DNA from 2 places in the Paenarthrobacter sp. NEAU-H11 genome. Region 2 is predicted to be linked to the other one. Evidence: predicted binding sites of a transcription regulator. Region 2 holds the regulator's gene; the other holds the start of a gene.
What was found. Region 2 encodes LexA, which represses DNA repair genes until DNA is damaged. Its sites were predicted from a motif close to TCGAACANNTGTTCGA; they were not measured.

Region 1 (15,366 bases), on a different contig from region 2:
CATCCGCCTGGTTTCCAGCCGTGCGGATGTCCCGGCGCTGGTCGAGGAGTTCGCGCAGACGAGTTTCGAGGAGATCGACTACCTGCATGAGGCGGCAAATGCCGAGCGCTTCGAGGCCGCGTTTGCAGCTGATGACAGGGTCGGCGTGCCCCGCGTCGCGTGGGAGCGGACCACCCGGCGCGTCCTTACCCTTGAAGATGTCACGGCCATCAAGATCACGGAGGCCGGAGCCCTTCGCGCCGCCGGCATCGATCCGGCCGAAGTGGCCCCGGTGTTCGCGTCCGTTATGTTCGACCAGTTGTTCACCACCGGCTTCTTCCACGCGGACCCGCACCCGGGCAACATCTTCGTCACTCCTGTTCCCGCCGGCTCGGGGGGACATCCGTGGAAACTGACGTTCATCGACTTCGGCATGATGGGCGAGGTCACCGACTCCACGCGCAGCGGGCTGAGGAAGCTGCTGATTGCGGCCGCCGCGCGTGACGGCAAGGGGCTGGTGGCGGCGATCAACGACGTCGGCGTGCTGGCGCCGTCGGCGGACATCATGGAGCTGGAAAGGGCCATGACGCACCTCTTCGCCCGCTTCGGCGGGATGGGGTTTGCCGAGCTTCGTGAAGTGGATCCCAAGGAGTTCCGCGATTTCGGCGTGGAATTCGGTGACGTTATCCGCTCTTTGCCGTTCCAGTTCCCGGAGAACTTCCTGCTGATCATCCGGGCGATGTCACTGACGTCCGGTGTCTGCAGCTCGCTTGATGAACGCTTCAACCTGTGGGACTCGGTGGAACCGTATGCGGCCCGGCTGTTGCGGGACGAGCGCGGCAACCTCGTACAGGACGTGGTCCAGCAGGCCCTCGACGCCGCGGCGATCGCCCTGCGCCTGCCCAAACGCCTGGAAGCACTGGCCGGCCGCCTCGAGGAGGGGTCGCTTGCGGTGGCTAATCCCCGCATTGAGCGGCAGCTCGCCCGGCTGGACCGCAGGGCCCGGCGGTCGGCGTCGGCCCTTGTTTTTGCGGCCCTGCTCATTGCCGGCGCCGTGGTGCGGGCAGACGACCTTGTCCTGGGCAGCGTCCTCATGGCCGGGTCCGTGGTCCCGCTGCTGCACGGGCTGTGGGCGGGCCGCCGCGGTCCGTGACCGCCTCAGCGTCAGGCGCGTCCCTGGAATACAAGCCAGCCGGCAACCGTGGACAGCCCCGTGAGTACGGCGCCCCACAGCATGTCCACCACGATCAGCTGCAGCGGCCACACCTTCAGGGTGGCGGCATTGGTGAGGTCGTAGGTGGCGTAGGCGAAGGCGCCCAATGCCGCGCCGTAACCCAGGGCAGTGAGCCAGCTGCCGCCGTCGAGGGCAGGCCGGAGGGCGAAAAACACAATCCCGGCGATGTAAATGACATAGAAGGCGACGGCGTAACCTAGGTGTGGTTTATCCGCCAGCAGCTCGCCGATGTGGCTGCGGTAAAAGGGATTCATCAGCTTGAGCCAGACGGCGTCAATCGCCGCGAAGGCGGCGGCGACCACCAGGAACTGCAATATGACCATAGGGGAGCATAGCAACATGTACGACGACGGCCCGGGGCCCCGCACACTAACCGTTGTGCGGCAGGAAAAGTCGCTGGGCGCGGGCCGTGACCTGGAGCTCGGCCTGGAACTCCTGGCACGGGTGAAGAAGGGGGACATTGGCCCCACACTCCGGCTTTACCGGCCTGCGCCCACCGTGGCCTTCGGCCAGCGTGACACCCGGTTGCCGGGCTTTGAGGCGGCTGCCCGGGCGTGCAGGGCCAACGGCTTCGAGCCCCTGGTCCGCCGGGCAGGGGGGCGGGCGGCCGCCTACCACGAGGGGACCCTGGTGGTGGACCACCTTCAACCGGACGCCGACGCCATCGCAGGCTCCAAAACCAGGTTCGGTTACTTTGGGGAGCTGTTTGCCGAGGTACTGCGCAGCGTCGGCGTTCAGGCGGCCGTGGGCGAGATTCCGGGCGAATACTGCCCCGGCGAGTTCAGCGTGCACGGAACCGACCCGGCTGACGGCGGCCACCAGGTGAAGCTGGTGGGCACGGCGCAACGCGTAGTGGCCGGCGGCTGGCTCTTCAGTTCCGTCATTGTGGTGGAAAACTCTGCGCCCATCCGCAAGGTGCTGACCGACAGCTATGCCGCCCTGGGGCTGGACTGGAACCCCGCCACGGCAGGTGCGGTCGAAGACCTGGTCCCTGGCGTGGACGTTGCCGCGGTGGAAAATGCCTTGCTTGCCGCCTACGCGGGCCATGCCGTCCTGAAGGCCGCTTCCTTCAGCAGCCTGGGGGCATGACCCGCGCGATGGCGTTAGCGCCTAGGCTGCGAGGCGGGTCTTGACCTCGGCTGCGGACGGATTCGTGGCCGCGGTGCCGTCCGGGAAGAGGACGGTGGGTACCGTGCGGTTGCCCCCGTTAAGCTGCTCCACGAGTTCGGCAGTGCCTTCCACTTCCTCGATGTTGATCTCGGTGTAGCCGATGCCCTGGGCATCCAGCTGCTTCTTCAGCCGGTTGCAGTAGCCGCACCAGGTAGTGGAAAACATGGTGATGGTGCCGGAGTCGGGAGTGAAGTCCACGGAGCTCTCCTCTGTGTCGTTGATGGTTTCGTTCCTGACAACGGTAACGCGGCGGTGCCTATTCCCGGCCAACAGAGGCCGCGGGCCGTTCATATGTCCTTCGGATGACACCATCTGGCGCCGGTGGCATGCTGGAGCCATGTGTGGACGCTATGTCATGGCCCGTGCCGTGGGGGACCTCTTGGCCGAGTTCGACGCCGAACTGGAGGACGAGGTGACCATTCCTCCGTCGTGGAATGTCGCCCCGACGGACGACGTTCCCATCGTCCTTGAACGCCTGGTGGATGACGGGCCGGCTGCCAGGCAGGTGCGCCAGCTCCATGTTGCCCGGTGGGGGCTGGTCCCGTCCTGGGCCAAGGACCCGGGCATCGGCTCGCGGATGATCAACGCACGCAGTGAGTCCGTGCTTGAGAAGCCGGCGTTCCGCAAGGCCGCCAGGTCGCGCCGCTGCGCGGTCCCGGCAGATGGATACTACGAATGGAAGCAGGGGCCGGGAAAGTCGAAGCAGCCGTACTATGTCCATCCGGACGGGGGTAAGGGCCTGGTCTTCGCAGGGCTCTATGAGTGGTGGAAGGATCCCGCGTGGCCGGCGGGGGAGCCGGGCGGCTGGATGCTCTCCACGGCCATCCTGACCACTGACACCCCGCCGCCCGGCAGCGAGTCAACGGTGTTTGGAAAACTGACGGCCTTGCATGACCGCGTGCCGCTGCCGATGGACAAAGCCACGATGCGGGCGTGGCTCGACCCAGCCGCGGACGACGCCGCCGGCCTGGTGGACCTGGTGCGGGCGGGGGTCAAGGACGTGGCGGCGGACTGGCGCGTGGACTCTGTGGGAAAAGAAGTCGGCAACGTCCGGAACAACGGGCCGGAACTCATCCGGCCCGTGGAGGCTCTCTTCTAGCAGTCCGTCGCGGACCCGCGGCAAGCGCTATACGGTGACCGCGCCGTCGTCGTCCACTCTCCAGGCGGGGTTGTAGGCAACCTCCCACCGGAAGCCGTCCGGATCGGCGAAGTATCCGCTGTACCCGCCCCACGGCTGGGTGATGGGCTCCGCGATGATGGCAGCCCCCGCCGCGGCCGCTTCCTCCATGACCCGGTCCACGTCCTCAGTGGACGGAAGGTTGTGGCTAAGCGTGATGCAGGGAACCGGACCGGGCGGACTGACGCTGGCGTCAGCCTGCATCTGGCGCACGTCCCACAGGGACAGCACCAAACCGTGGTTCACCTGGATGAACACAACATCACCCTCAAGTTCACGGTGGACCGGCCAGCCAAGGCCGTCCACATAGAACGCGCGGGAGGCGGAAACGCTGCGGACACCTAGTGAGATGAAGTCGACTCTGGGCTGCATGCTTCGATACTGTCAGACGATGGCGACAATTCAAGGAAATGATCGAGATGCTTTGGCCGACAAGGAACAGCTCGCTGCGGTCCGCATTGCTGTCGACGAGGTGGATGAGCAGATTGTCACCCTCATCGCCCGCCGGGAACGGCTGATCCGGATTGCCGGAACCCTCAAGGGTGATGACGCCGAGGTCCGTGCGCCCGGGCGCGTGGAACGGATCATTGAGCATGTCCGCTCGGCAGCCGAGAAAAAAGACATCGACCCGGACATTGTGGAGTCCACGTACCGGGCAATGATCTCCGGCTTCATCGAACTGGAAATGCGGGTCCACAAAGGGAACAGCTGAACTGCCCGCAAGCCCTTGTTTAGAGGTGTTCCTCCACGGGGACGCCGTGCTGGAATTCCCTGCCCTCGGCCTCGCTGAAGGCTGACATGACATGCCCCTTGCCAAGGCCGTTCAAGGCCGCCAGGGGAAAGCTGCCCGTAATGGTGCTGTCGGAGTGGGTCACACCGGACAGGTCGTAGTCTTCTTCGACTCCCTGTTCACGGTTGAATGAATAAAAGGCAATCGCCTCCCCGTTCATGAACTCAATGCATAGCCGCCGTTGTGTTGAATAGTCCGGAGTAGCCCCTACCAGACCTACCACGTAAGCACCGGACGCCGGGATGGTGCCGTCTATATTGAACGTGGCCACCACGGTGGAGTCCTGGGTTGAGATGCTTGCCTGCTTAAGAAGTGCGTCTTGGGTGCTCATGGCACCATCCTGCTCCCTGTCGATCGGTCCGTCCACCCTTGCGCGCCATTCTCCTTAGTCCTTCCTCTGAACCTTCTTTGCGCACGTTCAGGGCAGGGGTAGACTGGGCTTATTCGAACAAGTATTCGAATAAGCCAGATGAGATCCGGGAGGCGCCATGGGCATGTTCAGCCAATCCGTGGACGTCGAGTGCACCGCCGACGGCGAACCGCAGCGCCTGCTGTGGGCAGGACGTTCCTATGCTGTTTGTGCTGAACCGGTGCGCTGGTACGAACGCCGGCAATGGTGGGCGGAAGAAAGCCGCGCTCCGCTTGGCAGCGGCCGCGGACTGGTGGACCACGAAATCTGGCGGGTCCAGGTGCGGCCTGACCACCCTGTCCGTGGAGTCCAGGGGCCGGAAGAAACCCTGACGCTTGACCTCACCAGGCATATCCAAAGCGGCCGCTGGCGGCTGCTGCGCATCCATGACGCACTCCGGCCCAGGACAGCATGAGCTTCACCCATCTTCACGTCTCCACTGCCTTCAGTGCGCACTACGGCGTCTCCTGGCCAGAGGAACTGGCGCAGGCCGCCGCCGCTGACGGTGCAACGGCCCTTGCCTGCACTGACCGTGACGGCATGTACGGAACCATCAAACACCTCAAGGCATGCATGGGAGCGGGTATCGATCCCATTGTGGGTGTTGACCTTGCGGTATTTGACGACGACGGCGATCACCGCACCCAGCTTGCCGGCAGGGTGGTGGTGCTGGCCCGGGGCAACAACAACGGGGCGGGCTACCGCGCGCTCTGCAGGCTGATATCAGATGCCCATGCCCGCACCTCCGGGAAATCCGGGGGAACAGTTCCAGCCGCCGTGACCAGGGCCGAACTTGCCTCCCGAACCCTCGATCCCCAAACCCTGAAACCGGTGCTGACTGTCCTGGTCGGGCCTGATTCCGACGTCGGCCGCGCCATGGGCGGGCGGCGCTACCTTCGTCCGCGCACCCTCTTCAAGCAATGGTTGGACGCCATGCCCGCAGGCACTTTGGTTGCCGAGATAGTTTCCCAGCTCAGCGCACCCGGAAAGCCCTTGAGTACCGCCCATGCTGTCCGCATGCTCAAGCTGGCAGAAGAGCATCATGTTCCTGCAATCCTGACAAACGCCGTAAGGTACTGCGCTGCAGACGGAGCGCCCACCGCAGATGTGCTCGACTCAGCCCGCACCCTGAAATCCCTGCCGCAACTCGCGGAAGAGCCCCTGCTGCAGCCAACAGGCCAAGGCTGGCTTAAATCCTCCGCGGAGATGCTCCGCCTGGGCAAGGAGATCATTTCTGCGGCAGGCTATGGTGCAGCGGACCTCAAGCAGCTGATGGCGCAGACCGAGGCGCTGGCGGACCTCTGCAGGATTGATCCGGTCACGGACATGGGGTGGAAGCAGCCCGTAGTGCCGGAAGCTTCAGTCATCGGGATCAGCCAGGATCCGCACCTTGAACTGGTCCAGCGGTGCCAGGCTGGAATCACCAGGCGCTTCCCGGGAATTACCGGCACTGCCGGACAAAGGATGCGCTCCCGGCTCGATCACGAACTGGGCATCATCCGCAACCTCGGCTTCTCCTCCTATTTCCTGACAGTTGCCGAGGTCTCCCGCATGATCCAGGAAATGGGAGTGCGGGCAGCAGCCCGTGGATCCGGCGCCTCAAGCCTGGTCAATTACCTGATCGACGTCAGCCAGGTGAACCCCCTGCAGCATGACCTCATTTTCGAACGCTTCCTGTCGCAGGACCGGGCAACCCTTCCGGATATTGACATAGACGTTGAAAGCGCGGAGCGGCACAACGTCTACCACCGGATTTTTGAGCGCTTTGGTGCTGAGCGGGTCACCCTGATGAGCATGCAGAATGGCTACCGGGCCAGGGGCGCAGTGCGGGACGCCGGCATGGCGCTGGGCATGGACGGCGACGAAGTGGGGGAGATTGCCAAGCAGTTGTGGCGCTTTTCTGCCCGCAATTTCCGTGAAGCGCTGCAGGAAAAACCTGAGCTCCGGGAGTTCGCCGGCCGGGTGGAACAGCGGGACCTGGATGGAAACCAGCAGCTTGACCTGCTGGTGGACCTGACGGAACGCCTTGACAGGCTGCCCCGGCATATTTCCATGCATCCCTGCGGCGTGATCCTTGGCGACGCAACCCTGCTGGACCGCACTCCTGTGCAGCCCAGCGGACTTGGCCTCCCCATGAGCCAGTTCGATAAGCACGACATGGATCCCATGGGAATGCTCAAGCTTGATGTACTTGGGGTCCGGATGCAGAGCGCCATGGCTTTTGCCGTGCGGGAAGTCATCCGCATCCACCCCTCCAAGGAAGAAGTGGTGGCAGCAGGAAAGCATTCACCTGGTCCGGACGGGACCGGTCCCGACTACATTGCCGACAACGGGCGCATCGACCTCAATGCCGTCCCGCTGGACGATGAAGCCACCTTTGAACTGATCAGGAGCACCCACACCCTGGGCTGCTTCCAGATTGAATCGCCCGGGCAGCGTGAGCTCATTGGCAAGATGGCGCCCCGGGAATTCAACGACCTCATCATCGATATTTCACTGTTCCGCCCCGGCCCCATGAAATCGGACATGGTCCGGCCCTTCCTTGAGCACAGGCACGGATTCGCCCCCGAGGTGTACCCCCATCCGGACCTGAAACCGGTGCTCGCGGAGACCCACGGCGTCACCGTTTTCCACGAACAGATCCTGAAGACCTTCGACGTCATGACAGGCTGCGGACTGGCACGTGCGGACGAGTTCCGCCGTGCCCTGGGCAACGAGGTCCTTGAGTTGGGCGTGGAGGAGTTCTTCCGCAAAGCGGCCCGGGAAAGGGGCTACGCGCCCGTTGTGGTGGACAACGTCTGGGGGACCTTGAAAGCCTTCGGAAGCTTCGGATTCTGCAAAGCGCATGGTGCTGCCTTTGCAGTCCCCACCTACCAGTCGGCCTGGCTGAAGGCGCACCATCCCGAAGCATTCCTTGCCGGGCTGTGGGAGCACGATCCCGGGATGTACCCCAAAAGGCTGCTGGTAGCGGAAGCACGGCGCCTGGGCATCCCGATCCTCCCGTTGGACATCAACCGCAGCAAGGCAGAATACCGGGTGGAACGGGTAGAGCAAGGCCCGGATGCAGGAAAGCTGGGAATCAGGCTAAGCCTGAACGGCATTTACGGATTGTCCGCAACAGAACTTAAGCGGATCGTTGCCGGTCAGCCCTTTGACTCACTCGCAGACCTGAGGGCACGGTCCAGGGTCAGCAAGCCCAGCATCAAGCGGCTGGCCCAGCTGGGCGCTTTTGATTCCCTTCACCGGGAGGCAGGCGGCAACGCAAACCGTGCGGACCTTGTCCAACACCTGCAAAAACTCCAAGGTGCCGGCAGCGGACGGAAAGGTGTGGAGGTTATCGAGGGTCAGCTCTCCCTGCCTTTGGGGGATGTTGAACTGCGCAACGTCAAGCCCGGGCTGCCGGCGCCTACCCTGGTGGAAACTGTGCGGGCCGAACTCGACCTGATGGCTGTTGATGTCAGCAGCCACCTGATGGACAGCCACCGGCCGATGCTCAACAGGCTGGGAGTCACCACGGCGGACAAGCTCCTCGGCCTGCGGAACGGGACGGAAGTATTGGTGGCCGGGGTTCGCGTGGCAACCCAGACGCCGCCCATGCGGGGCGGCCGGCGGGTAGTTTTCATCAGCATCGACGACGGCACCGGCTGCATCGATTCGGTCTTCTTCCATGAAGCCCAGGAAAAGGCAGGAATGCTCCTCTTTGGAACCCGGCTGCTCCTGATCCGTGGCACCACCAGGCGGACCGGCCCGCGGGGAATCAGCCTGAGCGCGAGCATGGCCTGGGACCTGAGCCGCGCCGAAACCTTGCCGTTCCAGGAGTCCCAGGCGCAGGAACCGGAGGCCCGGCACCCCCTGGACGGAATCACCCGGACCCTCGCCATCACGGGATTCGGCGGCTGATCCTCGGGTGCGCCGCGTTGGTCGGGCCTGAGCTGAACCGATAGCATTGACGATGGCTGGCTGTGGTCCCCGTATGCCACAAGCTATGAAGCCTTAACTTTGAATAGGAGACACCCGTGTCAGATGCCCAGCAGATCACCCTTCTCGTCGATGGCGAAGAGACCAAGGTGACTACCGGGACAACCGGTGCGGAACTCTTCTTTGAGCGCCGTGATGTTGTTGTTGCCCGCGTCAACGGCGAGCTTAAGGACCTGGACCAGGAACTGCCTGAAGGCGCCGACGTCGAGGGCGTCACCATCGAGTCCCCGGACGGGCTGAACGTCCTCCGCCACTCCACCGCCCACGTCATGGCGCAGGCCGTCCAGCAGCTGCGCCCGGACGCCAAACTGGGCATCGGCCCGTACATCACCGACGGCTTCTACTTCGACTTCGATGTTGCCGAACCGTTCACTCCCGAGGACCTCAAGACCCTCGAAAAGATGATGCAGAAGATCATCAACCAGAACCAGAAGTTCGTCCGCCGTGTGGTCAATGAGGACGAGGCCCGCGAAGCCATGAAGGACGAGCCTTACAAGCTTGAACTCCTGGGCAAGAAGAACGAAGCCGCAGAGGCCGGCGAAGGCGTCAACGTCGAGGTCGGTGCCGGCGACATCACCATCTACGACAACGTGGAGCGCAAGGACGGGACCACCGTCTGGTGCGACCTTTGCCGTGGGCCGCACCTGCCCAACACAAAGCTGATCTCCAATGCCTTCGCCCTCACCCGTTCGTCCTCCGCCTACTGGCTGGGTAACCAGAAGAACCAGCAGCTGCAGCGGATCTACGGCACTGCGTGGCCTACCAAGGATGCCCTCAAGGCCTACCAGGAGCGCATCGCCGAGGCCGAACGCCGCGACCACCGCAAGCTTGGCTCTGAGCTGGACCTGTTCTCCTTCCCGGACGAACTCGGCTCGGGCCTTCCCGTCTTCCACCCCAAGGGCGGCATCATCCGCAAGGAGATGGAGGACTACTCCCGGCAGCGCCATGTTGAGGCCGGCTATGAGTTCGTGTACACGCCGCACATCACCAAGGGCCACCTGTACGAGGTCTCGGGCCACCTGGACTGGTACAAGGACGGCATGTTCCCGGCCATGCACGTGGACGCCGAACTCAATGAAGACGGCACAGTCCGCAAGCCCGGCCAGGATTACTACCTCAAGCCGATGAACTGCCCCATGCACAACCTGGTCTTCCGGGCCCGCGGACGCTCCTACCGTGAGCTGCCCCTGCGGCTGTTCGAATTCGGGTCGGTGTACCGGTACGAGAAGTCCGGCGTGGTGCACGGCCTGACCCGGGTCCGCGGCATGACACAGGACGACGCCCACATCTACTGCACCCGCGAGCAGATGAAGGATGAGCTCACCAAGACCCTGACGTTCGTGCTGGACCTGCTCAAGGACTACGGCCTGAACGACTTCTACCTGGAGCTCTCCACCAAGGATCCCGAGAAGTTCGTCGGCGACGACGCCGCCTGGGACGAAGCTACCCGGACCCTGGCCGAAGTGGCCGAGGAATCGGGCCTGGAACTTGTCGCTGATCCGGGCGGGGCCGCGTTCTACGGCCCCAAGATTTCCGTGCAGGCGAAGGACGCCCTGGGCCGGACCTGGCAGATGTCCACCATCCAGCTGGACTTCAACCTGCCGGAACGGTTCGAACTGGAGTTCCAGGCGGCAGACGGCACCCGCCAGCGCCCCGTCATGATCCACCGCGCACTGTTCGGATCGATTGAGCGGTTCATGGGAGTGCTCACCGAGCATTACGCCGGCGCCTTCCCCGCCTGGCTTGCCCCGGTGCAGGTGGTGGGCATCCCGGTGGCGGAAACGTTCAACGAGTACATGTTCGACGTCGTCGACCAGCTTAAGGCCGCAGGCATCCGTGCCGAGGTGGACACCTCCTCGGACCGGTTCCCGAAGAAGATCCGCACCGCCAGTAAGGACAAGATCCCGTTCGTGCTGATCGCCGGCGGGGATGACGCCGAGGCAGGCGCAGTGTCGTTCCGCTTCCGGGACGGAAGCCAGGACAACGGCGTGCCCGTGGCAGAGGCAGTCAAGCGGATCACGGAAGCCGTCCGTAACCGGACCAGCTAGCGGAAACGGAACAGCACGGTGCAGGAGAACACAGGCGCAGGGTATCCAGGCGATGCCGGCGTTACCGACGACTTTGACCTCGCCGGTGTCCCGGACGCCTTCCAGCGCCTGTGGACTCCGCACCGCATGGCCTACATCAAAGGCGGGCAGCACCAGTTCAAGAATGAGAACGACTGCCCCTTCTGCGTTGGCCCCGGACGGACTGACGAGGAAGCCCTTATCGTCCACCGTGGAAAGACCTGCTACGTGGTGCTGAACCTCTTTCCCTACAACCCCGGCCATCTCCTGGTGTGCCCGTACCGTCACATTCCCGACTACACAGACCTGACTCTCGACGAGACCGCCGAGTTCGCGGAACTCACCCAGACCGCCATGAAGGTCCTGCGGAAAGTGGCCAACCCGGGGGGCTTCAACCTGGGCATGAACCAGGGCGTCGTGGGCGGTGCCGGAATCGCGGCGCACCTCCACCAGCACATCGTTCCCCGCTGGGGCGGTGACGGGAATTTCTTCCCGATCATCGCCCAGACCAAGGCCATTACGCAGACCCTCGACGAGGTCCGCCAGCAGGTGGCCGACGCCTGGCCCGGGGAGACGGATGCTGAATAGGCATGCCCGCGGTTTCTTCACCGCCCTGTTCACCCCGCTTGCCCGCTGGCTCCTCAAGATCGGTGTTTCGCCGGATGCGGTAACGGTCGTCGGCACGGCCGGTGTCGTGGTGGGTGCCCTGGTCTTTTATCCGCTCGGCCAGCTTTGGTGGGGAACCCTGTTCATCACCGCGTTCATCTTCTCCGATGTCCTGGACGGCATCATGGCCAGGATGCGGGAGGTGGGCAGCCGGTGGGGCAACTTCCTTGACTCCACGCTTGACCGGATCGCCGACGGCGCCCTGTTCGCCGGCCTGGCCGTGTGGTTCTTCACCGGCGGGGCGAACGTTCCCATCGCCGTGGCAGCCATGGTCTGCCTGGTCCTTGGCATGGTGGTTTCCTATGCCAGGGCAAAGGCCGAGTCGCTGGGGTTCACGGCCAACACCGGGATCGCGGAGCGGGCCGAGCGCCTCGTCTCAGTGCTGGTGGTTACCGGCTTCACGGGCCTTGGACTTCCGGAACTGGTGCTGCTGGTGACGCTCCTGCTGCTGGCCGTGGCCAGCTTCATCACAGTGGTCCAGCGCGTGCTTTCCGTCCGCCGCCAGTCCCTCGCCGAGCCGTCGCCTGCTGATTAACACGAATTAAGCCTGCTGGCCGCGGTGAGACTAGTATTAGGACTGCCCGGTCAATGGATCCGGCAACCCGGTGCGTGTACATCGGCATCTCCGTGCCGCCCTGCACCCCGGCGAAGGTCATCTATCTACCCATAGGGGTTTTTGTGTCTACACCTGATGTAAGCAGCGAAGCCGGTTCGTCCGCGAACAGCGTCACGGGCAGCAACCGCGTGAAGCGCGGTATGGCTGAGATGCTCAAGGGCGGCGTCATCATGGACGTCGTCAACGTCGAACAGGCCCGCATCGCCGAGGACGCCGGTGCCGTTGCTGTGATGGCGCTGGAACGCGTTCCGGCCGATATCCGGGCCCAGGGCGGCGTGTCCCGCATGTCGGATCCGGACATGATCGACCAGATCATCGATGCCGTGTCCATCCCGGTCATGGCCAAGGCCCGGATCGGCCACTTCGTGGAGGCCCAGGTCCTGCAGTCCCTGGGCGTGGACTACATCGACGAGTCCGAGGTCCTGACCCCGGCCGACTATGTCAACCACATCGACAAGTGGAACTTCAAGGTTCCCTTCGTTTGCGGCGCCACCAACCTCGGTGAGGCACTGCGCCGCATCAACGAGGGTGCGGCCATGATCCGTTCCAAGGGCGAGGCCGGCACCGGCGACGTCTCGAACGCCACCGGCCACATGCGCCAGATCCGTTCCGAGATCGCCAAGCTTGCGGCCCTGCCCGAGGACGAGCTGTACGTTGCGGCGAAGGAACTGCAGGCACCGTACGAACTGGTCAAGGAAGTTGCCGCCGCCGGCAAGCTTCCGGTGGTGCTGTTCACCGCCGGCGGCATCGCCACCCCCGCTGACGCGGCCATGATGATGCAGCTCGGCGCTGACGGCGTGTTCGTCGGCTCGGGCATCTTCAAGTCCGGCAACCCGGCCCAGCGCGCCGCCGCCGTCGTGAAGGCCACCACCTTCTTCGATGACCCCGACGTCATCGCCAAGGCCTCCCGCGGCCTCGGCGAAGCCATGGTGGGCATCAACGTCGACGAGATCCCCCAGCCCCACCGCCTCGCCGAACGCGGCTGGTAACACGGGAGTTCCCCACAACACGTTGACCGGAAGCCTGCTCGTGTCCAGAACAAGGTTCGGCACCAAGACCGCGGCTTTCGGCATCAATTAGGAGCACTAATGGCAATTGAAACCGCGTCACTCGAACTGCCCCCTCAATCCCTGGTGAGACCTCACTGGCGATCAGTCTCACGGGACGCGCTGGCGGAGGGCCAAGATGTGCGGGTTACAGACGGCGGAGGGTACGTGACGTACGGAACGATAGACTGCGCCACACCCGATGGATCACTTGTCTGGATAGTGCTCAAGGATCTTGGTGAACGCCGAATTTTCCATGGGAACGATGGTGTCACACTGGAAATCAGCGCCTAGCAGCGCAGGAATGTTCGCGGCACTCACTCACCCTTGGATAACCACTCCAGCTGCTTGGGGATCCCTTGCTCACTACCGGCAAGGCTGGAATCGGCTGGGCGCCTCGTGCGCTCCTAATCTCCTGAACGGTGGAAGAACGTATCATGCCCGTTGTCACCCGGAACGCCCCGGATCGCACTGTCAGGTTTGGCCTGGCCTTCATCGGGGTACTGCTCATCGCGGTTAACCTTCGGGTGTCCTTTGTCAGTGTGGGATCGGTACTCGCGAACATCAGCAGTGATCTTGAGTTTTCAAGCGCCGCAGCAGGGTTCCTCACAGGCCTTCCGCTCTTTGCTTTCGCAGTCTTCTCACCTGTGGCGCCCGGCTTCGCTTCCCGTCTGGGTCTCGACCGGGCGCTGTGGATGTCCCTGCTGATCCTTGCCTTGGGCATCGTGCTTCGCTCCTTACCGGTGCCCGGCTTCATCTGGGCGGGCACCGCACTGATCGGCATGGCTATCGCGTTTCTCAATGTTTTGGTGCCTTCCCTCGTGAAGCGGGACTTTCCGACGAGGGTCAGCCAGGTCACCGGAAGCTACACCGCCACACAGGCGGCCTTCGCCGCGATCGGGGCCGCCGTCGTCGTTCCCGTGGCAGAAACATCCCCGGGGGGCTGGCGGCTTGCCCTCGGAATCTGGGTGGGACTTGCCCTTATCGCCATGGCCGTGCTCCTGCCGTGGCTGCGCCGGCACAGGGCAGGCACCGCACACGTCATCACGCCAGACGCCTCGTACCTGTCGCCCTGGGTTTCGGCCTTGGGCTGGCAGGTGACGATCTTCATGGGGCTGCAATCGATCGCCTTCTACGTCCTGATGGCATGGTTGCCCACTATCGAGCAAGGCCAAGGGGTCCCCGCGACTACTGCGGGCATCCATCTGTCCGTTTTCCTGCTCATCAGCGTGTTCGCGAGCCTTGCCGCAGGGGGAATCCTTCACCGGGGTTCGGACCAACGGCTCGTATCCTTTACGAGCGGCGCGCTTATGTTCGTGACGTTTCTCGGGCTGGCCCTTGCGCCGGACCTCATACTGCTGTGGATCTTTCTCGGGGCAATCGGGTGCGGGAGCCTCATTGTCATCGCTCTGTCCCTGTTTAGCCTCCGGACCGTGAATTACCCGCAGGCCGCATCCCTGTCCGGCATGGCGCAATCTGTCGGGTACGGCCTCGGTGCGGTGGGGCCGGTAATGTTCGGCGGTCTTCGCGACGTAAGCGGAGACTGGACGCTTGCGCTCCTCGTCACCGCGGGCATCATGGCAGTGCTTACCGTGACGGGCGTTTTTGCCGGGCGTGATCGGGTGATCAGCGCTTCAAATTGACATGGGGTCGCTACTGGCACGAGACGCAGCGACGGGATGGCGGAGCGGCCTATGCCGAGAAGCCCGGCGCGTGCATGAAACAGCCTGACAACCTGGAGTCCGGTCGACGCTGGTGCGAGTATGCATGGTGGAGCAGTTGCTGTGCCCGCCCGATGCGTGACCACTTGGGTGCCTGGTCGGTTTGGGCGAACAGGATCAGCTCCATCGGTTCGTCCAGGCCGGGAAAGTCTGCGTTGAGCCGGTCGCGGATTCCCTGGAATTGCAGGCTGGCGAGAAGTGCGGGGCAGTCTTCATCGCTCGGGAAGGTTCTGGAATCGAGCACGTCTGCCCAGTGGTGCCGGCCTTGCCGGAGCGTCGCATCAGCTGGCTGGGATGCGATGGTTTCCACGGGGTGTTCGACGGCGGCCGCTTTGGCTGCTTCCTGACGGGTGGTCGGGAGCGTGATGCGGTCGGTGGGTTCGAGGAAGCTGCCGCGGCAGAAGAATTCGGCGTTGATCGCGCTGGTTTGGGTGGAGCCGACGGGCAGGGCGGCTGGTGCCGGGTTCGCCGTCGTAGGGGAGAAGGTTTCGTCTCCGACGATAGTGACGCCCTG
Region 2 (15,366 bases):
CGCGGCCGGCCCAGGCCGTGCCGGGGTCTGGAACCTTCCCAATATCCTGACCATGATCCGCATCGCGCTGGTCCCGTTCTTCGTGTGGTTCCTTATCGCGGACGCCCCGGGGCTGCAGAGCGCGTCCGGGCCGTGGCGGTGGGCGGCGGTCGCGGCGTTCGCCGTCGCCATCTACACGGACAAGCTCGACGGCGATATCGCCAGGAGCCGGAACCTGGTGACGGACTTCGGCAAGATCGCCGATCCCATCGCGGATAAGCTCCTCACCGGTTCCGCCCTGGTGATGCTCTCGGTGCTGGGCGAACTTCCATGGTGGGCCACACTGGTGATCCTGGTCCGCGAGTGGGGCATCACCGCGCTGCGCTTCTTCGTGATCCGCTACGGCGTCATCCCTGCTTCGCGGGGCGGAAAGCTCAAGACCGTTGTGCAGACTGCGGCCATCTTCCTGTACCTCCTGCCGCTGGGTGCCTTCGCTCCATGGCTGGCCTGGGTGGCGTTCGCCGTCATGATGGCGGCCGTGGCCATCACTGTCTGGACCGGCATCCAGTACGTGATGGAGGCACTGCGCCTTCGGGCGAAGGGAAAGCTGCAGGCACGCAGCAGCAAAGGACAGGAGCCGGCATGACCAACCTCCACCATCTGTCCGCGGAAGCAGTCAGGAAAGCCCTCGACACAGGACGCACCGTGGCCGCCGCAGAATCCCTGACCGCCGGGATGGTGTCCGCAGTCCTTGCCGACACGCCCGGCGCCTCCGGGATCCTGCAGGGCGGGGTGGTTGCCTACCAGAATTCGGTCAAGGAATCGGTCCTGGACGTCCCGGCCGAGTTGCTGGCCCGCGTCGGATCCGTCGACCCCGGCGTCGCCGCAGCCATGGCGGCCGGAGCCCGGACAGTCCTGCGCGCTGACATCGGCGTCTCCACCACCGGCGTTGCTGGGCCGGATGAGCACGACGGAAAGCCGGTGGGAACCGTGTATGTAGGCATAGCCACCGCCGCCGGGACGGAAGCCTTCGAGTATTCCTTCGCCGGCAACCGTGCCGAAATCCGCGGACAGGCCTGCGGGGCTGCCTTGGAACGGCTTCTGGAGGCCCTGTCCCGGTGAACCCGGCCGGCCGAAGTTACCCGGATGTAAAGTTGGCGGGAACAAAAGCCGGTACCGATTAGTTATTACATTGTGTCGCTTCCGGATAGCGGAGGCGCCTAGGATGAAATGACCACGACGGTTCGCGCCACCGCGGACCTGACCTATGAGGGAGCAAGGCGATACAGATGGTAAAGCAGCCCGTATCCGTTAACGGCGTTGTCCGCTGGAAGGATGTGGGCCTCGCCGATCAGGCTAAGAGCGAACAGAAGGAGCGCAAGATGGTTGTACTTCGTCACGAAATCGGTGATGTCCTGCGCGATGTCCGCCAGCGTCAGGGGCGTACGCTCCGTGAAGTCTCGCACAGCGCCCGTGTCTCCCTGGGTTACCTCAGTGAAGTGGAGCGCGGCCAGAAGGAAGCGTCATCCGAGCTCCTCTCTTCGATCTGCTCGGCGCTGGATGTCCCGTTGTCCAGCATGCTCCGCGAAGTGAGCGACCGTGTGGCAGTTGCCGAAGGCGTTGCCGTTCCGGACACCGTTCCGCAGGAGTTCTCCCAGCGTTATGGCCGCGACCTTGAGCGCGACCTGAACACTGAACTCAACGACGAACTTTCCACCGGCCTTCTTTCCGGCGCCCGGTAAGCGCGCCGCCGCAAGGCGGCCTTGGAAACAAGACACACTGAAGCCTCCGGCCGTGCCGGGGGCTTCAGTCGTATCCGCCTACGTGTCTTCCGCAGGGGCGGCCGCCGGCCCGTCCTTCGGGAACCCGTCACGCTCGTACGTGGAGTTCAATTTGGCCATGTACCGGGCCAGTTCTTCCAGGTCCTCCACCGGCCATTCGCCCAGGCGTTCACGAAACACCTGCCGCCGGGCATCCTGGACCTGGTGCATCTTTTCCTCACCCTTAGGAGTGAGCCGGATGGCCTGGGCGCGCCCGTCCAGCGGATCCGCCTCCTTGGACACGAGTCCCAGGCTCTCGAGGAACGCAATCTGCCGGCTGACGGACGGCTTGCCCACGCCAATGTTCATGGCCAGGTCGGTGAGCCTGATCGGGCCCTCCCTGCGGATCACCGTCAGCAGGCCATAGGCGGCCGGCTCCATGTCCGGATGGACCTGGCGGGAGAGTTGGTTGGAAATGGCCCGGGCGCGCCGCCAGAAGAGGCTGATCTGGTGCTCCACGTTCTGCAACGCGGCGTCCACGGTGGCTTCGTCGTGGCGGCCTTGCAGGGAGGGGACGTCGGGGGAGCTGCTCATGGCAACAATTCTAGGGTGCGGATCGTGAGAGACTTTTCTGGTGCGAATCAGCGATTATTGGCGGCTTATGGACGACGAATTCGGCGCCGGGTACTCGCGGGTCCTCAGCAGCACGCTTGTGCTGGCCGGGGTGGGCGGGCGCACTGCGGACCAGGCGCTGGCTGCCGGGGTGGAACCCCGCAAGGTGTGGCTGGCAGTCTGCGACGTCCAGGACGTTCCCGCCGAGCGCAGGCTGGGCCGGGACCTCAAGCCCCGCGCGAACTAGCCTGATTCTCCTGACACGCCGCGCTCCTGTTCGAATACCTGTTCGGGTAAAGCTATGCTTTTCATAGCGGGTTATCCACATAGCCGCCGTTATCCGGCCGGAATGTCAGTGGGTCCCATTAGCGTCAGAGATGACCAATAAACGGCCGCTGAGGCCACTCCAAAGCGAGAAAGCATTAGAGGTGTGAACCATGGCGGCAGCCCCGGATCGTGCAAAAGCGCTCGAAGCAGCGCTGGCCCAGATCGACAAGCAGTTCGGTAAAGGCTCGGTCATGCGGCTCGGCGATGAAGTCCGGGCCCCCATCGAGGTCATCCCCACAGGCTCCATCGCCCTGGACGTTGCCTTGGGAATTGGCGGCCTTCCCCGGGGCCGCGTCGTTGAAATCTACGGCCCGGAATCTTCCGGTAAAACCACCGTTGCCCTGCACGCAGTGGCCAACGCCCAGCGACTGGGCGGCATCGCCGCCTTCATCGACGCCGAGCACGCCCTCGATCCTGAGTACGCCGCCAAGCTCGGTGTGGACACGGACGCCCTCCTGGTCTCCCAGCCGGACACCGGCGAGCAGGCCCTCGAAATCATGGACATGCTGGTGGGTTCAGGTTCCCTGGACGTTATCGTGATCGACTCCGTCGCGGCGCTGGTGCCCCGTGCCGAAATTGAAGGCGACATGGGCGACAGCCACGTGGGCCTGCAGGCACGGCTCATGAGCCAGGCCCTGCGTAAGATCACCGGCCGCCTGAGCCAGACGAAGACCACCGCCATCTTCATCAACCAGCTCCGTGAAAAGATCGGCGTCTTCTTCGGTTCCCCCGAAACCACCACCGGCGGTAAGGCCCTGAAGTTCTACGCCTCCATCCGTATCGACGTGCGCCGCATCCAGACCCTCAAGGAAGGCGCGGATTCGGTCGGTAACCGGACCAAGGCGAAGATCGTCAAGAACAAGATGGCCCCGCCCTTCAAGGTGGCCGAGTTCGACATCATCTACGGCCAGGGTATCTCCCGCGAGGGCGGCATCATCGACATGGGCGTGGAGCACGGCATCATCAAGAAGTCCGGCTCCTGGTTCACCTACGATGGCGACCAGCTGGGCCAGGGCATGGAGAACTCGCGCCGGTTCCTGCGCGACAACCCTGAACTGGCCGCCGAACTCGAGCGCCTGATCAAGGAAAAGCTTGGTGTCGGCGTCAAGCCTGCGGAGCCCGAATCCAAGGATTCCCCGAAGCTGAAGGCCGTTGACGGGTTCTAACCGTTGACCAGCCCTGAAAATGCGCGCCCCCGCCGGTCCAGAGCCGGCGGGCGGCGCGCCGCTTCGTATGCCGATGACCTCCAGGACGGCCCGGCTCCGGACTCTCCCGTTGCAGGGGATACCGAGCCTGATCCGGTGTCGGTTGCGCAGTCCATCGTCTATCGGCAGCTAACAGCCTCAGCCAAGAGCAGGTTGCAGCTCGCACAGAAGCTTGCAGAGCGGAACATCCCGGAAGACGTCGCAGAGGCAGTGCTGGACCGGTTCCAGGAAGCCCGCCTGATCAACGACGCCGACTTCGCCGACATGTGGGTTCGGAGCCGCGCCCAGTCGCGGAAGCTGGCAAAGGGCGCACTCCGGCGCGAGCTGGCGGAGAAAGGCATCGACCAGGAGACTGCCGCCGCGGCGCTGGAACAGTTGTCGGACGCAGATGAAGAAGCCGCAGCAAGGCAACTCGTTGAGCGGAAGCTCCGCCCGGGGACGGATCTTCAGGACCGGGCGGAACGGGACAAGGCTGCACGCCGGCTGGCCTCCATGCTGGCCCGCAAGGGCTACCAGCCGTCCCAGGCATTCCGGATCGTCAACGACGTCCTGGAGTCCCGGGCCGCAGCCGACAGTGGCGAACGGTAAAACCGGTACCCTTAACAGGTGAGTTTGACCATCCCTTCCCCCCTTTCCGGTACCGGCACCAGCACAGCGGCCGCCGACGCTCCGCAAGCGGCTGCCCAGAAGCCACGCACCTACCAGGTGCGCACCTTCGGCTGCCAGATGAACGTCCACGACTCAGAGCGCATGGCAGGCATGCTCGAGGACGCAGGATACGTACCGTCCGAGGGTGAGCAGGCCGACGTCGTGGTGTTCAACACCTGCGCAGTGCGCGAAAACGCCGACAACAAGCTCTATGGGAACCTGGGAATCCTCGCGCCGGTGAAGGCCGCGAACCCCGGCATGCAGATTGCGGTGGGCGGCTGCCTCGCCCAGAAGGACCGGGAAACCATCCTGAAAAAGGCGCCATGGGTGGACGCCGTCTTCGGCACCCACAACGTTGGCGCCCTGCCCGCCCTGCTGGACCGCGCGCGCCACAACAACGAGGCCCAGCTCGAAATCCTCGAGTCCCTGGACGTCTTCCCCTCAACGCTTCCCACCAAACGCGATTCCGTCTACTCGGGCTGGGTATCTATTTCCGTAGGCTGCAACAACACCTGCACCTTCTGCATCGTGCCCGCCCTCCGCGGAAAAGAGAAAGACCGCCGGCCCGGCGACATCCTGGCCGAAATCCAGGCCCTGGTTGACGACGGCGCCATCGAAGTCACCCTCCTCGGCCAGAACGTCAACTCCTACGGGGTCGAGTTCGGCGACCGGCAGGCCTTCTCCAAACTCCTCCGGGCCTGCGGCGATATCGAAGGCCTGGAACGCGTCCGCTTCACCAGCCCGCACCCTGCCGCGTTCACAGACGACGTCATCGACGCCATGGCGGAGACCCCCAACGTCATGCCGCAGCTGCACATGCCGCTGCAGTCCGGCTCGGACAAGGTCCTGCGGGACATGCGGCGCTCCTACAGGTCCACAAAGTTCCTTGGCATCCTGGACAAGGTGCGGGAAAAGATTCCCCACGCCGCCATCTCCACCGACATCATCGTGGGTTTCCCGGGTGAAACGGAAGAGGACTTCCAGGCCACCCTGGACGTGGTCGAGAAGTCCCGCTTCGCCACCGCCTTCACCTTCCAGTATTCCAAGCGCCCCGGCACCCCGGCGGCCGACCTGCCGGACCAGTTGCCCAAGGCCGTGGTGCAGGAACGCTTTGAACGGCTTACCGCCCTCCAGGACAGGATTGCGGCAGAGGAAAACCGGCGCCAGCTGGGCCGCAGGGTTGAGGTCATGGTCACCGCGCAGTCCGGGCGGAAAGCCGGGGAAACCCACCGGCTGTCCGGCCGCTCGCAGGACCAGCGGCTGGTGCACTTCTCCGTCCCGGAGGGCGCCCAGGCTCCGCGTCCGGGAGACCTTGTCACTGTCACCATCACCGAGGCTGCCGCCTTCCACCTCGTGGCCGACCCCACCCTGGCCGACTACAGCCTGCGCCGCTCCCGGGCCGGCGACGCCTGGGACAGGTCCCAGGCGGATTCCTGCGGAGCCCCCGCGCCCGGTGCCGGTACCGGCGGCAAGGGCGTCTCGCTGGGCATGCCCTCGCTGCCCGTCCGCACCCGCTGACCGGTGGGCTCCCCGCCTGTCATCGCCGTCGTCGGTCCCACCGGTTCCGGCAAATCCGACCTTGCCGTCAGCCTTGCACTGGAACTTGGCGGCGAAGTCATCAACGCCGACGCCATGCAGTTCTACCGCGGCATGGACATCGGCACGGCAAAAATCACCCAGGCCGAACGCCGGGGAGTGCCCCACCACCTGCTGGACATCCTGGATGTGACCGAGGAAGCCAGCGTGTCCCGGTTCCAGCAGCAGGCGCGCGCCCTGGTCTCGGACATCCACGCCCGGGGTAAGCGCGCCATCCTGGCCGGCGGCTCCGGCCTGTATGTGCGGGCCGCACTGGATGTCCTTGAATTTCCCGGAACGGATCCGCTGGTTCGCCAACAACTTGAGGCTGAGCTCGCGGAGAACGGGCAGGCGGTGCTGCTGGAGCGCCTGCGCGAAGTGGACCCGGTGTCGGCAGGGAGGTTGTCCGACGCCCGGCGCATCATCCGTGCACTGGAGGTCCACCGGCTCACCGGCCGGCCGTTCAGTTCCTTCATGCCGCAGCGCGAGTACGTCCAGCCGGCCGTCCAGGTGGGCCTTGCCGTGGACCGGGACGTGCTCCGCGACCGGCTCGCCCGCCGGGTGCACCGGATGGTGGACGACGGCCTGCTCGCGGAAGTCCAACGGCTGGACAACCAAGGGCTGCGCCAAGGGAAAACCGCGTCCCGCGCCCTCGGCTACGCGCAGTTCCTCCGGGTCGTCGACGGCGCGTCGACCGTAGCGGAGGCCGCGGAAGACACCATCGTGGCCACCCGGCAGTTCGCACGGCGCCAGCTCACCTGGTTCCGCGCCGATCCCCGCATCTCCTGGCTGGATTGGCAGGACCCGTCGTTGGTGGCCAAGGCCGCAGCGCTGTGCGAACGGCCGCGTATTTAGGGCTGCCCCGCCCGGCCGGTACCCTTGGAAACATGGACGCAACCCTCGCAGAAACCACCGAGCCGGCCCTCCGCACCCTGAGCGGGCTCCGCTTTTCCAAGGGACACGGCACCGGCAACGACTTTGTCCTGGTGGCCGATCCCGAGGGTGTCCACACCATATCCGCCCACGACGTTGCAGCGCTCTGCGACCGGCACCGCGGGATCGGCGGCGACGGGCTCATCCGCGCCGTTCCGTCGCGCTTCCTGCCGGAGGGCCGTGAGCTGCTCGCCACGGCCCCGGGCGCCGAATGGTTCATGGACTACCGCAACGGTGACGGCTCGTTGTCCGAGATGTGTGGCAACGGCGTCCGCGTCTTCGTCCACTTCCTCCGCACGGAGGGGCTGATTGACCTGCCCGACGGCGGGGCCCTCACCATCGGCACGCGCGCCGGCGTCAAGACCGTGGTGCGGACAGGCGAAGACTACGCCGTGGACATGGGGCCCTGGGAGTTCATTTTCCCCGGGGAAGCCACAGCCAAGGCGATGGATTCACTGGTCACCGCAGAAGGCCTGGAAGTTCCCCGCCCTGCCCTCTCCGTCAGCATGGGCAACCCCCACACTGTCGTGGCCCTGGCGGAGCTGTCGGAACTCACGGCAACCCGCCTGTTCACAGCGCCCGTGGTCGACCCTGTCCCGGCCCACGGAACCAACGTTGAGTTCGTGGTTCCGTCGGAACCCCTGGTGCACGACGGCGTCGGCACAGTCACTATGCGCGTGCATGAACGCGGGGTGGGGGAGACCCAGTCGTGCGGGACCGGGGCTTGCGCCGCCGCAGTGGCCATTCGGCACTGGGCAGGTGCGGAAGCCCCCGACACCTGGCGCGTCCAGGTCCCCGGCGGGGTGGTTGGCGTCAAGTTCTTCGCCGGCCCGGCGGGCCATGAACACGTTGAGCTGAGCGGCCCGGCAGTTATTGTGGCAACCGGGACGCTTTCCTGACCTTCAGGATCCGGAAGGACTTGGACGTTGATTCGCGGCTGACGCTGAAGGAGTCGTCCAGCTCCCCGGCAAGCCAGCGCTGCAGCGAGTCGGCCCCCAGGTTCTTCTGTACCACCAGCCACGCCGTACCGCCCGGCGCGAGGCGGGGCAGCCACAGCTTCAGGAGTGAATGGAGCTCGTCCTTGCCGATCCGGATGGGCGGATTGGACCAGATGGTGTCAAAGCGCACCTCCGGGTCCACCGCTTCCGGGGTACTGGCGGTGACGTTTGCCAGTCCCAGCGCGGCGGCGTTCTCGTTCGTCAGCGTGATGCAGCGCTCGTTCACATCCACTGCGTAGACCCGGGCGGAGGGCGACTTCAGCCCCATGGTCAGGGCAATCGGGCCCCAGCCGCAACCGATGTCCAGCAGGTTTCCCTGCGGCGCGGGGGCCGGGACCTCGGCAAGGAGGATGGCCGTGCCCTTGTCGATCCCGTCCGGGCTGAAGATGCCGGTGGAAGTCTGCAGCCTGCGCGTCTGCCCGGCGAGTTCGACAGTCAGCGGCTTGCGGGTAAAAGGGCCGGCGGGCGTTGCGCTGAAATAATGTGCGGACTCCATAACTGGCCAGAGTAGTTCCCCTTGCAGCGTAAAGGGAAACTGCCGCGTGTGGCCCTCTGCTACGCTGGAGAGCATGTTCCTGATCTTTGAGTAGCCGGCACGGGCCCAGCCCGTCCCGAAGCCATGTCCCACCCAGCGATGCAGGTTTTCCCACCTTCCGCTGCGTGCACCGGGCCGAACGCAGAACGCGTTTTCCGGTCGCCGGACGACACTCGAAGGTCAGCCTCCGCTGGACTTCCCGCCGTTTTTCCGGCTGTTTCCATGTCCGCCACGAATCTGAGTCGTGGCATCTCCGCCGGCGCCGCCTCCTGCAGCGCCCGGCCCAACAAGCCAGGAGGCTTGGATGACCGCAGGCCGTCAGCCCAGCGCGAATACTTCACCAATCACCGGCATTCGGCACTATTCTGGAACTGCCGAATCTTCAAAGGAGACCATGACCAGCCAGCCCAACACCGGATCAGATCCAGCCGCCCAGGACATGAGTCCTGCGGAAATCCAAGCTGTCATCGACCGGATTCTCTCCAAGGACGTACCGGCCAGGAGTCTCAGCGCGCCAGGCGGCGGTGACGAGGGCCGGGACGGGAAGGCAATGCTCGGCAAAGCCCAGGCGATTTCCCGCCTGGACGAAGAACACACAACGTACGACGGCGACCAGCAGGATCTTGAGGAACGCCGCGCCCTGCGCCGAACGGCCGGGCTTTCCACCGAACTCGAAGACGTCACCGAGGTTGAGTACCGGCAGCTGCGCCTTGAGCGCGTGGTCCTGGCCGGGCTCTGGTCCGAGGGGACCCTGGCCGACGCCGAGAACTCGCTGCGGGAGCTCGCAGCCCTCGCAGAAACTGCCGGTTCCGAGGTCCTGGACGGGCTGGTCCAGCGGCGCGACAAGCCGGATCCTGGAACGTTCCTCGGCTCGGGCAAGGCCTTGGAGCTCCGGGACATCGTGGCGTCCACCGGCGCGGACACCGTGGTGGTGGATGCCGAGCTCGCTCCCTCCCAGCGCCGAGGCCTGGAAGACATCGTCAAGGTCAAGGTCATCGACCGGACAGCCCTGATCCTGGACATCTTTGCCCAGCACGCCAAGAGCCGCGAAGGCAAGGCCCAGGTGGAGCTGGCCCAGCTGGAGTACCTCCTGCCGCGCCTGCGTGGCTGGGGTGAGTCGATGTCCCGCCAGGCCGGTGGCCAGGTGGGCAGCGCGGCTGCCGGCATGGGTTCGCGTGGTCCCGGTGAGACAAAAATCGAGCTGGACCGCCGCCGGATCCGCACACGGATGGCCAAGCTGCGGCGGGAGATCGCCGCGATGAAGCCGGCCCGCGAGACCAAACGGGCCAACCGCCGTCGTAATGCCGTGCCGTCCGTAGCGATTGCCGGGTACACCAACGCGGGCAAGTCCTCGCTGCTGAACCGCCTGACCGACGCCGGTGTCCTGGTGGAGAACGCCCTGTTCGCCACCCTGGATCCCACCGTCCGCAAAGCGGAAACCGCGGACGGCCTGGGCTACACCCTGGCCGACACCGTGGGGTTCGTCCGTTCACTGCCAACCCAGCTGGTGGAAGCGTTCCGCTCCACGCTCGAGGAAGTTGCGGACGCGGACCTGATCCTGCACGTGGTGGACGTTTCGCACCCGGATCCCGAGGGCCAGATCGCCGCAGTCCGCAAGGTCTTCAGCGAGGTGGATGCCCGGAAGGTGCCCGAAATCATCGTGCTCAACAAAGCCGACGCCGCTGATCCGTTCGTGGTGGAACGGCTCAAGCAGCGCGAGCCGCGGCACGTGGTGGTCTCGGCCCGCACGGGGGAAGGCATCGCCGAACTGCTGGAGGCAATCAGCGACGCCATTCCCCGGCCCGGCGTCAAGCTGGAACTGCTCATCCCGTATGAGCGCGGAGACCTGATCAGCAAGCTTCACGACTCCGACGCCGAGATCATCAGCGTCGACCACGTTGAAGCCGGCACCAGGGCCGTCGTGATGGTCCGGGAAGGCTTCGCGGCTGAACTGGAACCCTTCGTCAGCAATGACTGAGGCCGTGGCAGGAGAAGCCACGGAAACGGCCGGCGAGCAGTTCGTGATCGAACTGCTCGACCGGGCCGTGGCGGGCATGGGCGGGCAAAGCCGTGCCGGCCAGCATGAGATGGCCAGGCAGGTGGCCCGCGCCATCGAAACGGGGGACCACCTGCTGGTCCAGGCGGGGACCGGCACCGGCAAGTCCCTGGCCTACCTCATACCCCTCATCGCGCATGCATTGCAGAGCAACAAGCCCGCCCTGGTGTCAACGGCCACCCTGGCCCTCCAGACACAGATTGTGGGCAGGGACCTGCCCCGGCTGCTCAAGGCCATCACCCCCGCCCTGGACAGGCCGGTCAAAGTGGCCCTGGTCAAGGGCCGCTCCAACTACGTTTGCCGGCACAAGCTGGAAGGCGGCTTCCCCAGCGAGGAGCCGGCCGAAGGCCAGCTTTTCAGCCTGGGCGAGGACACCAGCGTCCCGCATTTCGCCGCAGCCGTGGGCGGCCCCTCGTCCCAGCTCGGCAAGGAGGTGGTGCGGCTGCGGGAGTGGGCGGAGAAGACCGCCACCGGCGACCGGGATGAACTGCTGCCGGGCGTCACGGACCGTGCCTGGCGGCAGGTTTCGGTGACGTCCATGGAGTGCCTGGGCTCCCAGAAGTGCCCCATGGCTGCGGAATGCTTCAGCGAACTGGCGCGCCAGGACGCTGCTGAAGCGGATGTTGTGGTCACCAACCATGCGATGCTCGCCGTCAGCGCGTTCGAAGGCCTGGCCGTCCTGCCTGAATATGACGTGGTGGTGGTGGATGAGGCCCATGAACTCCAGGACAGGGTTACCGGGGCGGTCTCCGGCCAGCTCTCGGTGGCCATGGTCCACGCCGCTGCCGCCGGTGCGCGGAAGCACACGGCCATCACCGTTGATGCGTTGAACGCCGCAGCCGCCAACTTGGAGCTTGCCCTGGCAGGCGTGCCGAACGGGCTGCTCCCGAACGGGCTCAATGATGAACAGCTGGACTGCGTGGACCAGCTGCGGGACGCCTGCCGGGCTGCCCTCTCGGATTCAAAGGGGGACAGCAGCGCCACGGCCGACGGCGGCAGGCAGCTCGCGCGGTCGCGGCTGCTGCTCATCCTGGAACTTTGTGAACGGCTCCTGGCAGCCCGGGAGAACCGCGAAGTGGTGTGGTTTTCCCGTGCCAGTTCCTTTGACCCTGCACAGGGATTCTCCCCGCCGGACGAGACCGCTCCTGCGTTGATCAACATCGCGCCGCTGTCCGTTGCCGGGAGGCTGCGCGAAGGACTCTTCGCCGGCCACACGGTGGTGCTGACCTCCGCGACGCTGGCCATCGGTTCCGCGTTTGAACCTGCCGCGGGCGGACTGGGCCTGGTGGGTGACGGCGCCCCGAGCTGGACAGGCGTGGACGTGGGATCACCCTTCGACTACCCAAAGCAGGGCATCCTCTACGTGGCCGGGCACCTGCCGAAGCCCGGCAGGGGTGCTTCCCCGGAAGCACTGGACGAACTGGAAGCCCTGATCCGTGCTTCCGGTGGCGGGGCGCTGTGCTTGTTCTCGTCCCGGCGTGCGGCAGAGGAAGCGGCCGAGGCACTGCGCCCCAAGCTGGGGATGACCGTCCTCTGCCAGGGTGACTCCACCATGACCGGCCTGGTAAAGCAGTTCGCCGACGAGCCCGATACCTGCCTGTTCGGGACCATGTCCCTTTGGCAGGGCGTGGACGTCCCCGGCGGCTCGTGCCGGCTTGTGGTGATAGACCGCATCCCGTTTCCGCGGCCGGACGATCCCCTCATGACGGCGCGCTCACGGGCAGTAGCCCAGGCAGGTGGAAACGGCTTTATGTCGGTTTCGGCCACCCACGCCGCGATCCGGCTCGCCCAGGGGGCAGGCCGGCTGATCCGTTCCACGGGCGACAGGGGAGTGGTGGCCGTGCTTGACTCCCGGCTTGCCACTGAACGCTATGCAGGGTTCCTGCGCGGGGCGCTGCCGCCCTTCTGGTCCACAACAGACCGGAAGACGGCGATTGCCGCCCTGGAGCGGCTGGCCCGGGAAAACGCCTGAGGCCGTCTCGCTGTAGCGGACGGAGTTTCCCTGCTACAGCGAGCGGAGTACCGACACAACCTTGCCCATGATGGTGGCGTGGTCTCCGAGGATGGGCTCGTACTGGGTGTTCTGCGGGAGCAGCCACGTGTGGCCGTCGCGCTGGCGGAATGTCTTGACGGTGGCTTCGTCATCCAGGAGCGCGGCCACGATATCCCCGTTGGCCGCATCCTGCTGGCGGCGGACCACAACCCAGTCGCCATCGCAGATGGCTGCATCCACCATCGAATCCCCGGCTACCCGAAGCATGAACAGTTCCCCCTGGCCCACCAGTTGCCTGGGGAGCGGCATCACGTCCTCCACCAGCTGGTCGGCAAGGATGGGGCCGCCTGCGGCGATCCGGCCCACCAGGGGAACCATCGCCGTGTCCAGGGCGGTGGGCAGTTCGGTGACAGTCGCTGCACCGGGTGAACGGACGGCGGACGCCTGGCTTGCCGGCTTTGCGGCTCCGCCGTCCAGGGTCAGCGGCATCAGGACTTCCATGGCCCGCGGCCGCTTGGGGTCGCGGCGGAGGTAGCCAAGCTTCTCCAGCTGGGAAAGCTGGTGCGTCACGCTCGAAAGGCTCGCCAGTCCCACGGTGTCGCCGATCTCCCGCATGGACGGCGGGTACCCGTTTTCGTTGACCGAGCGCTGGATGGTTTCGAGGATCTTCTTTTGCCGTGGAGTCAGGCCCTTGGCGGTCCTCTTCGGTTGCGCGGTTGCCCTGCCCCCGGCGGCTGCTGCTGCCATATTCGCCAATGCCTTTCGGTTCCGCCGGCCCTCTCCATGGCCATGCCCTGGAAGTTCCCGCCCCTAAATGTCAGACCCTGCTGATCGACTGTCCAGGTGGTTGTTCTTTGGTTCAAAGCTAGGCCAGCCGCATTGCTTTTTCAAACATTTGTTCTAGCGAGTCTCGACAATGTTCGTTGATAGGTGCTAAAACAGAGAAAGCAAAGTTCGAATATATGTTCTACTCATTGCCCTGGTCATTCGAAGACTACGTCGGAAAAGGTCCGGCCGGGGGCGGAGGGGAGGACGTCCGGGCAGCACAGTACGGTCCAGGAGGGCTCAGATCATGTCAGCTACATCTGTTTCGCGGGGTTCACGCCACCAGCTGCTTTCGGTGCAGCAAATCCTGTCCCAGGCGGACAATCGGCAGGCCGGACGGCCTGCGCCTCTTCCGCCCCTTCGCCTGACCCGTCGCGGTCGCATCGTGCTGATCGGCATTCCGCTGGTCCTGCTCGCTGCCCTGCTCCTTTCGCTGGCAGGCTTTTTCAATGCCCCGGCCAAGGCGTCGGAGTCTGCGACGGATCTTGCAACGACGCCCACTGTCACAGTCACGGTCCAGCCTGGCGAGTCACTGTGGGGCATTGCGGCCGGTGTCGCACCGGAGCGTGATCCGCGGGACGTCGTGGCGGACATCGTGCTTCTCAATAACCTCCCGGCCGGCGCGGTCTTCCCCGGCCAGCAATTGTTCGTGCCCGCAAGTTAGGACCCGGCATTTTGCCTCTCCACGGGCGGCAGGGCGCGGCACGCCGGGAGCGAACAGGAAACCGTCACATTTTCCGGTGTCCGGCCCGGGCACTAAACTGTTCAGGTGAATGACCAGCTAGAGCGCCTGAACCGGCTTCCCCTTCGCAGCAACCTCCGCGGGCTTACGCCCTATGGCGCGCCCCAGTTGGACGTTCCAATCCTCCTGAACGTGAATGAAAACACCCACGGGGTTCCGGCTGACGTCAGGGCGGCCATTAGCGCAGCGGTGTCAGAAGCGGCAGCAGGACTCAACAGATACCCGGACCGGGAATTCACCGACCTGCGGAAGGCGTTGGCAGAGTACCTGGGGCACGGGCTGGATGAATCCAACCTTTGGGCGGCCAACGGCTCCAACGAAGTCCTTCAGCAGATACTCCAGGCCTTTGGCGGCCCAGGACGTACAGCGCTCGGATTCCCTCCCACGTACTCCATGTATCCCCTGCTGGCCAGCGGAACGGACACGGAATACATTGTGGGCGAGCGTGCCGGCGATTACGGTCTCAGTGCCGAATCGGCGGCGCGGCAGGTCAAGGAGCTGCAGCCCAACATCGTCTTCCTGTGCTCACCCAACAACCCCACGGGAACCGGCCTCGGGCTGGACGTGGTGGAAGCCGTCTACGAGGCCGGCGAAGAAAGCCAGTCCATTGTCATCGTCGATGAGGCATACCACGAGTTCGCGCATGACGGAACGCCCAGTGCGCTGACTCTGCTGCCAGGGCGGGAACGGCTGATCGTCTCAAGGACCATGAGCAAGGCGTTCGCCTTGGCAGGCGCCCGCCTCGGCTACATGGCGGCGGCCCCCGAAGTGGCTGACGCGCTGCGGCTCGTCCGTCTCCCGTACCACCTCTCCGCCATCACGCAGGCCACCGCCCTCGCCGCCCTCCGGCACCGGGAGGCGCTGATGGCGGATGTGGAGGACATCAAGAAGCAGCGCGACCGCATTGTGTCCGAGCTGCTCAGGATGGGACTCAAGCCTGCCGCGTCAGACTCCAACTACGTGTTTTTCGGCGGCCTGGAGGACCCCCACCAGGTGTGGCAGGAACTGCTGGACGCCGGTGTCCTGGTCCGCGACGTAGGAATCCCCGGCCACCTCCGCGTCACAGCCGGAACTGAGACCGAAACCACAGCTTTCCTCACCTCCCTTGAAAGCATCCTTGCCCGCCAGGCCAAGCTTCCCGCCTAGACTGGATGAACCGGCGCTGGACGCCTCGAACC

Region 1: ACQ3DC_RS11565 (DUF6504 family protein) is a predicted target of LexA. The motif match lies at 4,795-4,810, and genes of this name have one in related genera.

What each region holds. Positions count from the first base shown of each region.
Region 1 covers NZ_JBNZGA010000008.1:19,457-34,822, reverse strand. The annotation lists gene ACQ3DC_RS11605 (ABC1 kinase family protein) at 1-1,132, shown strand, start outside; gene ACQ3DC_RS11600 (DUF2177 family protein) at 1,144-1,536, opposite strand; gene ACQ3DC_RS11595 (lipoate--protein ligase family protein) at 1,529-2,302, shown strand; gene ACQ3DC_RS11590 (mycoredoxin) at 2,324-2,581, opposite strand; gene ACQ3DC_RS11585 (SOS response-associated peptidase) at 2,721-3,482, shown strand; gene ACQ3DC_RS11580 (VOC family protein) at 3,510-3,932, opposite strand; gene ACQ3DC_RS11575 (chorismate mutase) at 3,952-4,272, shown strand; gene ACQ3DC_RS11570 (hypothetical protein) at 4,292-4,681, opposite strand; gene ACQ3DC_RS11565 (DUF6504 family protein) at 4,839-5,174, shown strand; gene ACQ3DC_RS11560 (DNA polymerase III subunit alpha) at 5,171-8,659, shown strand; gene thrS (threonine--tRNA ligase) at 8,776-10,785, shown strand; gene ACQ3DC_RS11550 (HIT family protein) at 10,804-11,391, shown strand; gene pgsA (phosphatidylinositol phosphate synthase) at 11,381-12,004, shown strand; gene pdxS (pyridoxal 5'-phosphate synthase lyase subunit PdxS) at 12,148-13,074, shown strand; gene ACQ3DC_RS11535 (hypothetical protein) at 13,174-13,425, shown strand; gene ACQ3DC_RS11530 (MFS transporter) at 13,569-14,774, shown strand; gene ACQ3DC_RS11525 (hypothetical protein) at 14,824-15,366, opposite strand, start outside.
Region 2 covers NZ_JBNZGA010000021.1:16,973-32,338, forward strand. The annotation lists gene pgsA (CDP-diacylglycerol--glycerol-3-phosphate 3-phosphatidyltransferase) at 1-625, shown strand, start outside; gene ACQ3DC_RS19325 (CinA family protein) at 622-1,101, shown strand; gene ACQ3DC_RS19330 (helix-turn-helix domain-containing protein) at 1,269-1,721, shown strand; gene ACQ3DC_RS19335 (MarR family winged helix-turn-helix transcriptional regulator) at 1,800-2,333, opposite strand; gene ACQ3DC_RS19340 (DUF3046 domain-containing protein) at 2,374-2,598, shown strand; gene recA (recombinase RecA) at 2,789-3,844, shown strand; gene ACQ3DC_RS19350 (regulatory protein RecX) at 3,980-4,471, shown strand; gene miaB (tRNA (N6-isopentenyl adenosine(37)-C2)-methylthiotransferase MiaB) at 4,490-6,049, shown strand; gene miaA (tRNA (adenosine(37)-N6)-dimethylallyltransferase MiaA) at 6,053-6,961, shown strand; gene dapF (diaminopimelate epimerase) at 6,994-7,938, shown strand; gene ACQ3DC_RS19370 (class I SAM-dependent methyltransferase) at 7,910-8,533, opposite strand; gene hflX (GTPase HflX) at 8,967-10,550, shown strand; gene ACQ3DC_RS19380 (ATP-dependent DNA helicase) at 10,543-12,600, shown strand; gene lexA (transcriptional repressor LexA) at 12,634-13,368, opposite strand; gene ACQ3DC_RS19390 (LysM peptidoglycan-binding domain-containing protein) at 13,694-14,110, shown strand; gene ACQ3DC_RS19395 (histidinol-phosphate transaminase) at 14,216-15,334, shown strand.